3 regions of the Rossellomorea sp. KS-H15a genome follow, and region 3 is predicted to be linked to each of the others. Evidence: riboswitches for the same ligand, from Rfam matches in the RefSeq annotation. Region 3 holds a riboswitch; each other region holds the start of a gene.
The links. Region 3 has a riboswitch for S-adenosylmethionine ahead of M1J35_RS03805 (Na+/H+ antiporter NhaC family protein). Riboswitches for the same ligand answer to the same signal wherever they lie in the genome.
Positions count from the first base shown of each region.

Region 1: linked by a shared signal. The riboswitch ahead of M1J35_RS13135 (methionine biosynthesis PLP-dependent protein) and the one ahead of M1J35_RS03805 (Na+/H+ antiporter NhaC family protein) in region 3 are both predicted to bind S-adenosylmethionine.
Region 2: linked by a shared signal. The riboswitch ahead of M1J35_RS13730 (Fur-regulated basic protein FbpA) and the one ahead of M1J35_RS03805 (Na+/H+ antiporter NhaC family protein) in region 3 are both predicted to bind S-adenosylmethionine.

Region 1 covers NZ_CP096886.1:2,583,424-2,587,714, reverse strand. Annotated here, with positions in the region: gene M1J35_RS13145 (bifunctional homocysteine S-methyltransferase/methylenetetrahydrofolate reductase) at 1-72, opposite strand, end outside; gene metC (cystathionine beta-lyase) at 92-1,276, opposite strand; gene M1J35_RS13135 (methionine biosynthesis PLP-dependent protein) at 1,269-2,393, opposite strand; SAM riboswitch class I at 2,485-2,594, opposite strand; gene M1J35_RS13130 (tryptophan--tRNA ligase) at 2,703-3,701, opposite strand; T-box leader at 3,763-4,003, opposite strand; gene M1J35_RS13125 (metal-dependent hydrolase) at 4,071-4,291, opposite strand, start outside.
Region 2 covers NZ_CP096886.1:2,711,873-2,716,163, forward strand. Annotated here, with positions in the region: gene M1J35_RS13720 (flavin monoamine oxidase family protein) at 1-1,065, shown strand, start outside; gene spoIIP (stage II sporulation protein P) at 1,238-2,404, shown strand; gene M1J35_RS13730 (Fur-regulated basic protein FbpA) at 2,479-2,694, opposite strand; SAM riboswitch class I at 2,802-2,909, opposite strand; gene M1J35_RS13735 (protoporphyrinogen oxidase) at 3,115-4,291, shown strand, end outside.
Region 3 covers NZ_CP096886.1:754,071-758,361, reverse strand. Annotated here, with positions in the region: gene M1J35_RS03810 (MFS transporter) at 247-1,407, opposite strand; SAM riboswitch class I at 1,681-1,785, shown strand; gene M1J35_RS03805 (Na+/H+ antiporter NhaC family protein) at 1,867-3,186, shown strand; gene M1J35_RS03800 ((S)-benzoin forming benzil reductase) at 3,294-4,049, opposite strand; gene M1J35_RS03795 (divergent polysaccharide deacetylase family protein) at 4,161-4,291, opposite strand, start outside.

The DNA.
Region 1 (4,291 bases), 1.8 Mb from region 3:
TGAATACAACAATGTTCCGATCGCTCCATCTGCAATCAAGATTCTCTCTTTCAATGCCTCCAGCAATGGCATCATGCCCCATCCTCCCCCTTTACAAATTGATCACGTTGTTTCGATTGATTTTTTGTATACTATCTAAACCATTTTGAAGATCCTTTATTAATTCATCCGCGTTTTCAAGACCAACGGATAAGCGCAATAACCCATCTGTAATCCCTCTTCTCTCTCTTTCAGCCTTAGGCATGGAAGCATGTGACATTCTTGATGGATAGGATAGAATCGATTCGACAGCTCCTAAACTGACGGCGAATACAGGAATGTTTACATGTTTGATGAGTTGCTTCACTTCCTCTTCCCCTTTTAACCGGAAGGATAGTACTGCCCCGGGACCCTCTGCCTGCCGGACTTGAATTTCACGACCGGGATGATAGCTCAAGCCCGGGTAATACACTTCTTCTACTTCCTTTCTGCCTTCTAGGAAGCTTGCAATCTTATAAGCTGACTCCGATGATTCCTTCAATCGGACATGCAATGTTTTCAGCCCCCTTAAGAGCAGCCAGCAATCCTGTACCCCGAGTACCGCCCCAAACGAATTCTGCAGGAAAGCAAGTTTCCCCGCAATCTCTTCATCTCCCGTTACCGCAAGTCCTGCTAAGACGTCACTATGTCCGGCAAGAAACTTCGTTGCACTGTGCAGGACAACATCCACTCCTAGACTGATTGGCCTTTGCAGCAATGGCGTCATGAATGTATTATCCAGAAATGTTAAGCAGTCATTTGCCTTGGCAAGCTTTACGACCCCTTCAATATCGGTGATATTCAATAAGGGGTTCGACGGGGTTTCCATATAAATCACCTTCGTATTGTGCTTAATTGCACAAGCCACCTCATGAAGATCTTTCATATTCACAAAAGAGTATTCTATATCAAATTTAGTAAGGACTTCCGTGATCATCCTGTATGTCCCCCCATATACTTCCTCCGAGACGAGTACGTGATCCCCACTCGACAATAATAGAAAGCTTGTTGAGATGGCAGCCATACCGGATGAAAAGGCAAAACCCCTTACCCCGCCTTCTAATTCCGCTATCGTTTCTTCGACTGTTTCCCTTGTTGGATTCCCCGAACGGCTGTAGTCATACGTACCATACTGATCAAAATCCTGTTGATGAAAGGTTGTAGCATGATGAATCGGCGTAGAAACAGCTCCTGTCTCTTTATCAAATCCGCGGGAATGGATGAGTGACGTCTGAAGTGAAAATGGTTTTTTACTCATACGTTAACACCTCTTTTTCCAATTGTTGAAAAACATTCTCCAAGTCTTCGATCAGGTCGTCGATAAATTCTATTCCTACGGAAAACCTGAGCAATCTGTTACAGATGCCAAGTCTATTTCGTTCTTCTTCAGGAATGTCGGCATGGGTCTGGGTGGCAGGATAGGTGATAAAGCTTTCAACCCCTCCTAAACTTTCAGCAAACGTTATAACCTTTAGATGTTGGAGGAATGGACCGATCCATTCTTCCTTGGCAATGCGAAAGGAAAGCATGCCCCCTTTCCCGGGATATAAGACGTCCGCTACACAGTCATGCCCTTTAAGATACTGGGCTAATTTTCGTGCATTCTTTTCATGCTGGGCCATTCTTAGACTAAGGGTCTTCAACCCTCTTATTAAGAGCCAACAATCAAATGGTGCAAGGACTGCGCCGATTGAATTTTGAATCGTATAGATCCTTTCAGCCAAGTCCTCTGTGTTGACTATGACAACTCCGGCCAGAACGTCATTATGGCCCCCTAAGTATTTGGTAGCGCTGTGAATGACCAGGTCTGCTCCCTCTTTGAGCGGTTTTTGCAGAACTGGTGTATAAAAGGTATTATCGACGATTAAAAGTAATCCACTCGCCTTTGAAATGGCTGCGACCTCAGAAATATTTGCTTCATTCATTAATGGATTGGTTGGTGTTTCAAGAAAAATAGCCTTCGTCCTCTTCGATATGTGCTCTTCTATAGAATGAGTATCACTTGTATCAACAAAATGAAATTTGATATTATATTGGGCTTCATACTGAACGAATAAGCGGTAGCTTCCTCCGTAAAGATCCTTCGATACAATCAATTCATCCCCACTTGAGAATAAACCCAGAATTGCCTGAATCGCAGCCATTCCCGAACTGAATGCAAATCCTCTATGCCCCTCTTCCAATTGAGCCAGTAGTTCTTCAAGGGTCGCCCTGGTTGGGTTTCCTGTTCTCGTATAATCATAACCGGTTGATTCACCGATTCCTCTATGTTCATATGCTGTCGATAAATGAATGGGCAGACTTACGGCACCAGTAGCTGAATCCTTCCGATTGCCTGCCTGGACAAGCAAAGTATCAATATGTTTTTTCAACATCCTTCTCTCCTTTTCGTCCCTAGAAAATGAAAAGGGGAAAAAACAAAAAACCTTCTTATGAAAATAAGAAGGTTTTATACGTTCGTTCTCCCTCTTATCGCCCAAGTTGACATCAACTTGCTGGAATTAGCACCATACCTGTTACTGTGGCTGGTTGCTGAGGTGTCTTCGGGCCAGTCCCTCTACCTCTCTTGATAAGAAACAATATGAAATTGTTAAAATGCTTTCTCATAACTTATAACAAAGACATAGAAATGTCAATGACAATTATGAATTATCTGAAAAACATCATGATCATTTTATTCTATTTCAATGATACATTCCTATTTTCCTTTTAATCTCTTTCATGAATGGGATTGTTTTTTTTCGTGCTTTTATGGCTCCATTCAGTAAGATGGCATCCAGTCTATCCCGATTGTTCAATAGGTCTTCATATTCCGACCTTGGTACTTCGATGAATGAATTCATTACGTCGAAAAGTTCTTTCTTCGCTTCCCCCCAGCCTATTCCTTGTTGAAATCTCCTTCTCATTTCTTCCGATTGATCAGTGGTTGCAAATTCTTTGTAAAGACCAAAAATGATTGAATCGTCAGGATCCTTAGGCTCTTCAGGAAGTGAAGAATCCGTTTTGATTTTATTGATCAATTTTTGAAGCTTTTTTGGTTCTTCAAATAAAGGAATGGTGTTATTATAACTTTTACTCATCTTGCGGCCGTCCAGTCCCGGTAGAACGGCCGTTTCTTCCTGGATGACGTATTCAGGGATGACAAATGTTTCTCCATATTGATTGTTAAAGCTTTCAGCTATGTCTCTGGCAATTTCCACATGCTGTATTTGATCTTTTCCGACAGGGACCAACTCGGTTTGGAAAAGGAGGATATCCGCAGCCATTAAAATGGGATACGTAAATAATCCCATATTGACTCCAGCATCAACATTTCTGCCGCTTTCTTTATTTTCTTCAACCATTGATTTATATGCGTGAGACCGGTTTAATAATCCTTTTGGTGCAAAACAAGAAAGGATCCAGCTCAGCTCAAAGATTTCAGGCACATCAGATTGACGGTAAAAAATCGCTGAATCAGGATTCAACCCTAACGCTAACCACGCTGCCGCCACCCCATATGAAAGCTCCTTCATTTCAATGGGATCATGGATTTTTGTTAAACCATGATAATCCGCAACAAAATAAGCAGTGTTATATGATTGGTTCTCCGCCAATCCCAATGCCGGTTTAATCGCCCCAATATAATTCCCCAAATGTATACGGCCAGTTGGCTTGATACCAGTCAGAACTTGTTTTTTCATCCCCATCATACCCTCCGTTGAAAAATAATCAGAAAACACAAAAAGGGCTTCCCGTCCTCTAAAAAAGGACGGGAAACCCGTGGTGCCACCTTCATTCGCTTACACTTCAGTAAACGCACTCATCTGTACAGAAGTCACGTTCTATACATCGTCCCTTTTATCGGTGAGACCTTCCGCCAAACCTACTTTATTTCAGCCTGGATGCTCAAAAGCCCATTCAACGATTCCCCATACTGATTCTCACCATCCATCAGCTCTCTTAAATGTTTCGATCGTCTACTCTTCTTCTTCATCGCAATTAACCATTTATTGTGTTCCCATTATTTTAATGTATAGGTAAATAATGGTCAAGTAGGTATAAACACATTTTTACATTTCTTTTGACGAAAGAGGAAGGAAGAGCTTTATGCCTCTCTTATTAAAAGGGAGAAACTTCATATCCGCGATCAAATGACTCGCATATCCGATGACACATGCTTCAAATACTCCATCAATCATGATAGAAGTCTCGAGATAACGAGCGATGATAGCATAGTATATCAACCCCAGTACAGAGTGGGTATAACTGCGATGTGACACGAAGGAAGCAA
Region 2 (4,291 bases), 2.0 Mb from region 3:
GATATTCTGCAATATCCTCTCCCCGAAAGTGAAAGAGGAAAAACCGCTTCTGAGGTCTTTCTTGAAGCCACCAAGCCTTTTATAGATTTGTATAATAACAGTGAACACAGTGAACAATTGAACTTAATAAAAAAGTATTCGAATTATTCAGTGGGGCAATTCCTGTCCAACAACCCGTTTGGAAAATCCTTATCGTTGAATGCCATCAGGAAAATAAATGTCATTCTCGGAATCGAAGGATTTCCTGAATTTTCATTTGTTGATATATTAAAAGATATTATATTTCCTATCTTTAGAAAAGAGACGAAGTTTTATGAAATAACAGGTGGGAATGACCGATTGCCGTATTCATTAATGGGTGAGCTACAGTCCAATATTTTCATGAATCAAAAAGTGACCCGTATCATTCAGTCTAAATCGGGTGTCGTCGTTCAAACGATTAACCCCTTGGATGGGACGTATAGGGAGTATCAAGCTGACTATGTGATTGTCACTGTTCCTTTTACCGTTTTTCAATTTATTGATGTCGTCCCATATAAATCGATTTCTTTCAAAAAATGGCAGGCGATCCGTGAAGTGACCAATATTCCATCTGTAAAAATCGGTATCGAGTTCAGAAGTCGTTTTTGGGAGGAAATGAATTACGGAAACATTGTATCCGATCTTCCCACCCGATTTACTTATATGCCAAGTCATGACATAGGGAGCAACAAACCTGGTGTGATGCTGGCAAGCTACAGTTGGGGTCAAAACGCTCTCTTATGGAATAGTAAATCGAAGGAAGCAATCATTTCAGAAGTGTTGAAGGATCTTTCCAGGGTTTATGGAAATCGGGTTTATACAGAACTACTGAATTATTTTGTTTATAATTGGAGCAGAAATCCTTTCTCGGCAGGATGTTTCACTCTATATACACCTGGTCAGGCAGCTGACATCGGGGATTATGTCCGTACACCCGAAGGCAGGATCCATTTTGCAGGGGAACACACCTCTTCTTTTCATGGTTGGATAGAAGGTGCGGTGGAATCCGGTATAAGGGCTGCATATGAAGTGAATGGGCGATAAACCAAAGACGCATCTCATCATGCGTTTTGTTTACGTTCAGGTCGTTTTTAGAAAAATGATTTTCCATTTGTGTCCTGTCCTATAGGAAATCAGACCGAATCCTGAAAAAACCTTCTACTCTATCGACACTCTGCATAAAGTTAACTATTAAATACTTTATATAGGGGTACTGATGATGTCGTATAAGTCTCGAAATAATAATAGCTTAGTCCCGCTAGTATTCGTATCTATGAAAGCCGTCATCCGGGTAGTATTGATAGGGATCATCATGATGTATGTCATGGTATGGCTGATTTCGTCGACGGCCATTAAATTGAGGGTGGACAGCCTTTTCTATACTTCGGTATCAGAGCTTGTACCGAAAGAGACATTCCTTATGCTTCTGTCACAGGAAATGACAGGTCTGCGCATCGAGAATAAAGAGGCCATGAATACCGACTTTGATTGGTTGGAAAGCGTTACGAATGTATCACTGCTTGACCCAAGGAGTCTATTTGGACGAGAAATCCCTGGAATAGAAAATTATCATACGCATATAGCCGTTGCCGGTAAAGGGACGGACATTACCAATTTACCTAATGAGTCGCCAGCTCCAACGGAGGACCAGCTGAAGGATCAGGAAATCGATCAGAACCAAGTCGATCAAGCCAATCATAACTCAGGTGACGGTGTGCAGGAGATTGAAGAAAAGTCTGTGTTCATTTATCACTCCCACAGCTGGGAAGCCTTTAGCCCTCTAATTAAAAACAACGATTCAAAAGATCCGGCCAGTACGAATGAAAAGGTCAATGTCATTGCGGTTGGTTCAAAATTGAAACAGGAACTCGAATCACGAGGAATCGGGGCAGTGCAAGACAAGACAGATGTAAACCAAGCATTGAAAAACAAATCATGGACCTATTTTGAATCCTATAAGCTGACAAGGGGATTGGTTCAAGAAGCCCTTGCACAAGATGACGATTTAACCTATTTAATAGATATTCACCGGGACTCCCAACCCCGAAATATTACGACCAAAACGATCAATGGCAAGGACTATGCACGCCTATTTTTCATCGTAGGGAAAGAAAATAAGAATTTTGAAAAGAATCTCAAAATCGCGAAAGAATTAAATGCTAAATTAGAAGAGAAGTACCCTGGAATCAGCAGGGGGGTATTCGTTAAAACAAAAGCAGAAGGAAATGGGGTCTACAATCAGGATCTAACAGAAAGGGCGATGCTCCTTGAGTTTGGCGGAGTGGAAAATAACTTAGTGGAATTATATAATTCCACCGAAGCATTTGCGGAAATCTTTGCAGCTTATTATAAGAAGGATGCAGTTGAGGTAAACGCTCAATAACTATTGAAATGACGTGAGCCATAGGCCCGCGTCATTTTATTGTTTGGCCATTTCCGAAAAGATAAACCAGGCTTCTAACTGGTTAACTTCGTGCAATTTTTCCAGTGAATAGAGCCGACATCACTATGCGGATGGCAATCCTTCTGAATATAGTGATACTCATCCTCAAGTTCTCTAAGTGTCAGCTCGAATAATTGTTTATTTCCTTTTTTGAAAATGTTATGGACGACCAATTTGTTAATTAACTCATTTCTTCTTTTATTAATTGCTTCCTGGAGATTTTCTCCCATTATGATCACTCCTCTTATAATATGAATAAACAGAGAAAGAGACTTTTTCATGTAAAAAAGCCTACTTCCTAGTAAGATAAGAAGAAGGCTTTAACGGAAAAAACTTCAACTTATCTTTCAAGCTTGACGCTTGTGGATTTAGCACAGTGTTCTAGAAATTAGAATCTGTTGCTGAGGTATCATCGGGCCAGTCCCTCTACCTCTCTGGATAAGTGGCTATGTGGTTATCAGAATTCTATTATATGTTATATCAAACTATTCCTAGTTGTCAACTTTGAATTAAGCGTGGCACCAGGATCAAAAAATGATGTCCTTATTCTAATTACATATCATATTCCTTTTTCAGACACAGTTTCTTTTTCTAATCTGCCTAAAACATGATAATCTGTATACATACACGTAATTAATGGAGTGAATGGTATGAAGAAAGTGGTTATCGTAGGTGGGGGCATTACAGGCTTAACGGCTCTCTATAATCTGCAAAAGATATCCAGGGAACAAAATCTGGATATTGAGTTAGTATTAATTGAACGGGATCAACAGCTCGGTGGTAAGATCAGGACGATAACGGAAGGTGACTTTATTATGGAAGCTGGTGCAGATTCCATTGTAGCCCGTAATGAGGGAGTACTTCCATTGGTCAATGACCTTCAACTTCAAAACGAACTGGTCTATAACGAAACAGGAACATCTTACATATACACAAATGGTGAACTGCATAGAATACCTCCAGATACAATCTTCGGTATTCCCATGAGCATAGAAGCACTTAATGAAAGCACTCTGATTTCTGAAGCCGGAAAGAAAGCGGCCCTTCTGGACCTGGAGACGAAAAATACTGTATTCACGAAGGAAAGCTCCATCGGAGAATTTCTGGAAGCATTCCTCGGGAAAGAACTAGTGGAAAATCAGATCGCACCTGTATTATCAGGGGTGTATTCTGGGAACTTGTATAAGCTGACCATGGCCTCGACTCTACCATATCTTCTGGATTATAAAAATGAGTATGGGAGCATCATCCAAGGATTATCTGCAAACAAGCAGAAATTCAAGGGATCTTCCAATAAAAAGTTCATTTCCTTTAGGCATGGATTATCCACCATTATCGACCGTCTGGAAGAAGAGTGCGGTGATGCGACGATCCTAAAAGGAACAGCGACAACAAATCTCCAAATGAGTGCTGACAAATATGAGCTCACGTTAAAAGGACATGAAAGCATTCAAGCAGATGCTGTCATTTTTGCGACACCTCATGATGTGACTCAACAGATTTTAAATCGTGCAACATTAAATGAAGATTTTAATACCCTAAGGAACTCTTCCTTGATCTCCATCTATCTGGGTTTTAATGTTCCTGACGAGGAGCTCCCGGCTGATGGTACAGGGTTTATTGTTTCTAAAGGCAGCGAAGTGAAGTGCGATGCATGTACATGGACGAGCCGTAAATGGAAACACACATCCCGAAATCATAATCTTCTGGTAAGACTTTTTTATAAGAGCTCGAATGCTCATTACGGGCAGTTAAAGCATTTAGAAGAGGACGAACTGACAAAAGTGGCACTGGACGATATTAAGAAGAGCGTCGGAATCAATGCGG
Region 3 (4,291 bases):
CCAAAGCGATGCCTGGCTGATTTTCGCTCCAGGTGCTCGCTTTCCGCGGGGCGTGAGTTGAGCACCTTCCGCTACAATCAGCGTCAAAGTGAAGTTTAAAGACTTGTTTAGCAGTGCCCTTCAAGATAAACACTTTCAAGGTAAAATCATTTCTCTATATATACTTTTACATTCCATAAGGAAAATCCTTCCTTTTATTAATTTTATATAAAAAACAGGCATCCGTGGGTAGCGGATGCCTGTTTTTTAGTAAGCTAATGCCTTCTTCTTTTCTTCTTTCATTAGGACGAAGCAGAGAAAGATGCCTAGGAGTGACAGGACTGCGAAGAAGAGGTATACCGTGTAGATGGAATAGGTTTCATAGATAAAACCTCCCACGAAGGTACTGAACCAATTCCCGAGACCATTTCCGATGGCGGAATAGACGGTGACGGCAGTAGCTGTAATATGTGCCGGCGTGATTTCTTTGATGTAGCGTAGCCCCGCAGGAATGAATAATCCGATGGCAAGCCCCTGCATCACCGCTGAGGAATAGACCAGCCATAGACTTGGTTCTGTGAAGTAAAATAACCAGCGGATCATGGATGCAGCACCTGCCAGCGCCGCTACGGTCAAGAGACCGAACTTATCAATCCACCCTCCCGCGATTCTCATAAACGGTACTTCTGATAGGACGGCAATCAGAAATGCGAGACCGATTCCGGCGTACGTACCACCTGAATCTTCTACGAATAATCCGAAATACACGTTATTGGCTAAATTTGGGCCGAACACCAGGAACGTGACGGCCAGGAAGATCAGAAACTTCTTCATCGTGAATAATTCCTTCATCCCGGCTTTTAGATCAAGCTTAGCTGCCGCTCTCTCTTTAGGAAAACGGAAGGATAGGAAGCCGGATAGGACCAGACAGATAAAGAAGGAGTAGAAAATGATTGTCGGTCCGATGAATCCTTCCGAAAGCCTCCCCATGACGAACACGGCAATCCCGAATCCTAATGAGCCGAACAGACGAATATTTCCGTAGTTATAACCGACTTTACTTGTATACTTCAAGCTGATGCTGTCAGACACGGGAATGATGGCACTTTGGAAGATCGCAACTAAAATCGCGACCACCAATAGTCCATAGTAAACATCCATGAATAAATAACCAAGAGCAAAGATCCCTGCAACTAAGGAGGTTAATCCTAACACGACGGTGGGCTTATTGGTTGTGTCACTGACCATCCCCCATATCGGCTGGAAGAAAATCATCATGATCGGGCCGACAGACATGATGGTTCCGATTTGATATCCATTTAACCCCACACTTTCACTTAAATATACACTGAGTAAAGGATATAAACTTCCAACCCCGAAGAAGGTCAATAGATAAAACCCTTGTAACGTAAAAATTTGATTTCGCACATTTCTTTCCACTACCGTATCCCCCAAGATGTTTTTTGTCTATCTTATAGTAGACCTTGACCGTTCAATTGTCTATGAAATTATGCCTTTTTATGGATAAACTCCCCCGTTTTATGATGCATGCCTTGCTACGGCGACCTCCCTCCGCTTTCGTTTGATCCAGCTGTGGCAGTCATGCCCTGCATGTATATTTCCAATAAATTACCGTTTGACTTTTTCGATTAAACCCTTTAAAGTATGGAAGTATATTTTAAATGAACTGAATAACATATCTTCTTATCCAGAGAGACGGAGGGACTGGCCCTGTGATGTCTCGGCAGCGGACTCATGATGAGTGCTGTGCCACATCCAGCAAGCGTAATGCTTGAAAGATAAGAGGAGTGTTTCGTTTGAATGAAACCTCTTCTTATACTGGAAGAGGTTTTTTATTTGATTTCACACGATAAAGGAGTGTTTGACATGAACCAAGAAAAAGGTAATTTACTGGCTTTATTGCCCTTGATCATATTTGTTTCACTGTTCCTTGGAGCGGGGATCCTTTCAGGAGATTTTTATGCATTCCCTGTACTGGTATCCATCATCATTGCCTCCATTGTAGCCCTTGCGATGAATCGGAAAGAGTCGTTAACCTCTAAGGTTGAACGGTTCGCAAAAGGTGCCGGGCACCCGGACATTATGATTATGGTCTTTATCTTCTTATTAGCCGGTGCGTTTTCCGGTGTAGCAGAAAAGATGGGCGCCGTTGATTCAACCGTCAATTTTGCCCTATCCGTGCTTCCTGGTAATCTGATCATTGTTGGATTATTCATCATCGCCGCTTTCATTTCCCTATCAATGGGGACATCAATGGGGACGATTGCAGCACTTGCCCCGATTGGAGTGGGCATCAGCTCAGGAACCGACATTTCTATGCCCCTTGCTATGGCCACCGTCATTGGGGGAGCGATGTTCGGGGATAATTTATCGTTCATCTCGGATACAACGATTGCAGCCGTACGCACACAGAAAACCGAAATGAAGGACAAGTTCAAAGTGAACTTCTTCATTGTCTTACCCGCAGCTATCATCACGATGGTCATCCTTTTTGTCCTTACGATGGGAACTCCATCCTCCGTTGACGCAGGAAGCTTCGACTGGGTTAAAATCATCCCTTACCTCGGAGTCATCATTGGGGCCCTTGCAGGATTGAACGTATTTGTCGTTTTAATCGGCGGGATTGTGTTGGCAGGGGTTATCGGATTTACGGATGGAAGCTTTACCCCATCGAGTTACTTTGGTAGTGTAGCCGACGGGATGACGGGCATGGCAGAGATTGTGATCCTTTCCATCCTGATCGGCGGAGTCGTCGAACTGATTCGTCATAATGGAGGGATTCAAGCGATCCTTTACCATGCCACACGTAAGATTAAATCTCCTCAGGGAGCACAACTTGCAACAGCAGGCTTGGTCAGTTCGACGAATCTTTGCACAGCCAATAACACAATTTCCATTATCATCGCAGGACCACTGGCCAAAACGCTTAGCGATCAGTATGGCGTAGATTCCCGTAAGTCAGCCAGTATCCTCGATATTTTCTCTTGTGCCGTTCAAGGGTTGATCCCATACGGTGCACAGGCACTGTTAGTGGCGGAAGTAGCCGGCATATCACCTATCAGCATCATCCCTTATGCCTTCTACCCTGTCCTGATTGCCGTTTGCGGACTGATTGCGATTCAATTCGCCCTTCCGAAGTTCACACGGAGAACCGCTGCTGGTGGAGATCCGGTCCGTTCTTCTTAATACGTTGGAAAAGAGACAAATCCGTATGGGTTTGTCTCTTTTTTGTGTCTGGGTTATTCAAGCACCCTTAAAAAAGCAGACCCCGATTTCCGGAGTCTGCTCCCTTCTTATAACAAATCATTCACATGATACAGTTTACCACTTTCAATATCGGTTTTGGTTATGAGAGCCACCAGTGCATCCGCTACCGTGTCCGTGCTGCGCAGCATCCCCTCTTCTTTGTAGCGCTGGAACGACTCAACCTCGGCAAACGCTTCTTTGGAGGACGAGCGGATTTCCCCCTGCATATCCGTATCCATCACTCCCGGACTGAAAGCGATGACCTGATGACGGCTATGTGTGTTGGAGAGCTCAAGGCTGACCGTTTCAGTCAGCATATTGACTCCCGCCTTAGTCGCACAATACGTACTCCAGCCATAAACGGGACGACTTCCCGCTCCTGAACTGATGTTGACCATGATCATCTTCGATTCAGAGCCTTTTGCTGCCTTGAGCAATTCATTGGTGGCGATCATAGGTGAAAGTAGATTGACGTGGACACTCGTTTCCATTGCTTCATTTTCCACTTCACCCGACGTATTGATCGGTGTCACCACGCCTGCATTTTGAACGACATATATCTTCTTGGCTCCAGATCCAAATACCTTTGCCCCTACTTCGCGGAACACCGCTTCTGTTTGTCCCGATTGAGATAGATCACAGGGAAAGAATTCATACGACACTTCTTTTTCCCGTGCAAGCTTTTGTAAGCTGTCATTATCCGAACGGGATATATTGAGAATACCGATGCCTTTTTCAATAAAGAGCCTGGCGACGGACTCCCCTAATCCCCTTGTTGCTCCTGTCACGATTGCATAATCCATTTCGAATCATCTCCTTCTTACATACTGATTATAAAGGAGAGTTTCCTTTCCTCAAAAAATTAAGCATCAAGTTAACCGAATTTTTACTAATATTTGTGAAAAAGCACACCATCAAGGCATGCTCTCATCAATCAAATGATATTCCGGTATGAGGTCGGATAGTGGTACGATCGACGCTTTTTTCTCATAAAGGGGAAGAAATTCTTTTAACATGGTGGCAACCTTCATGCCTGTAACCCCCA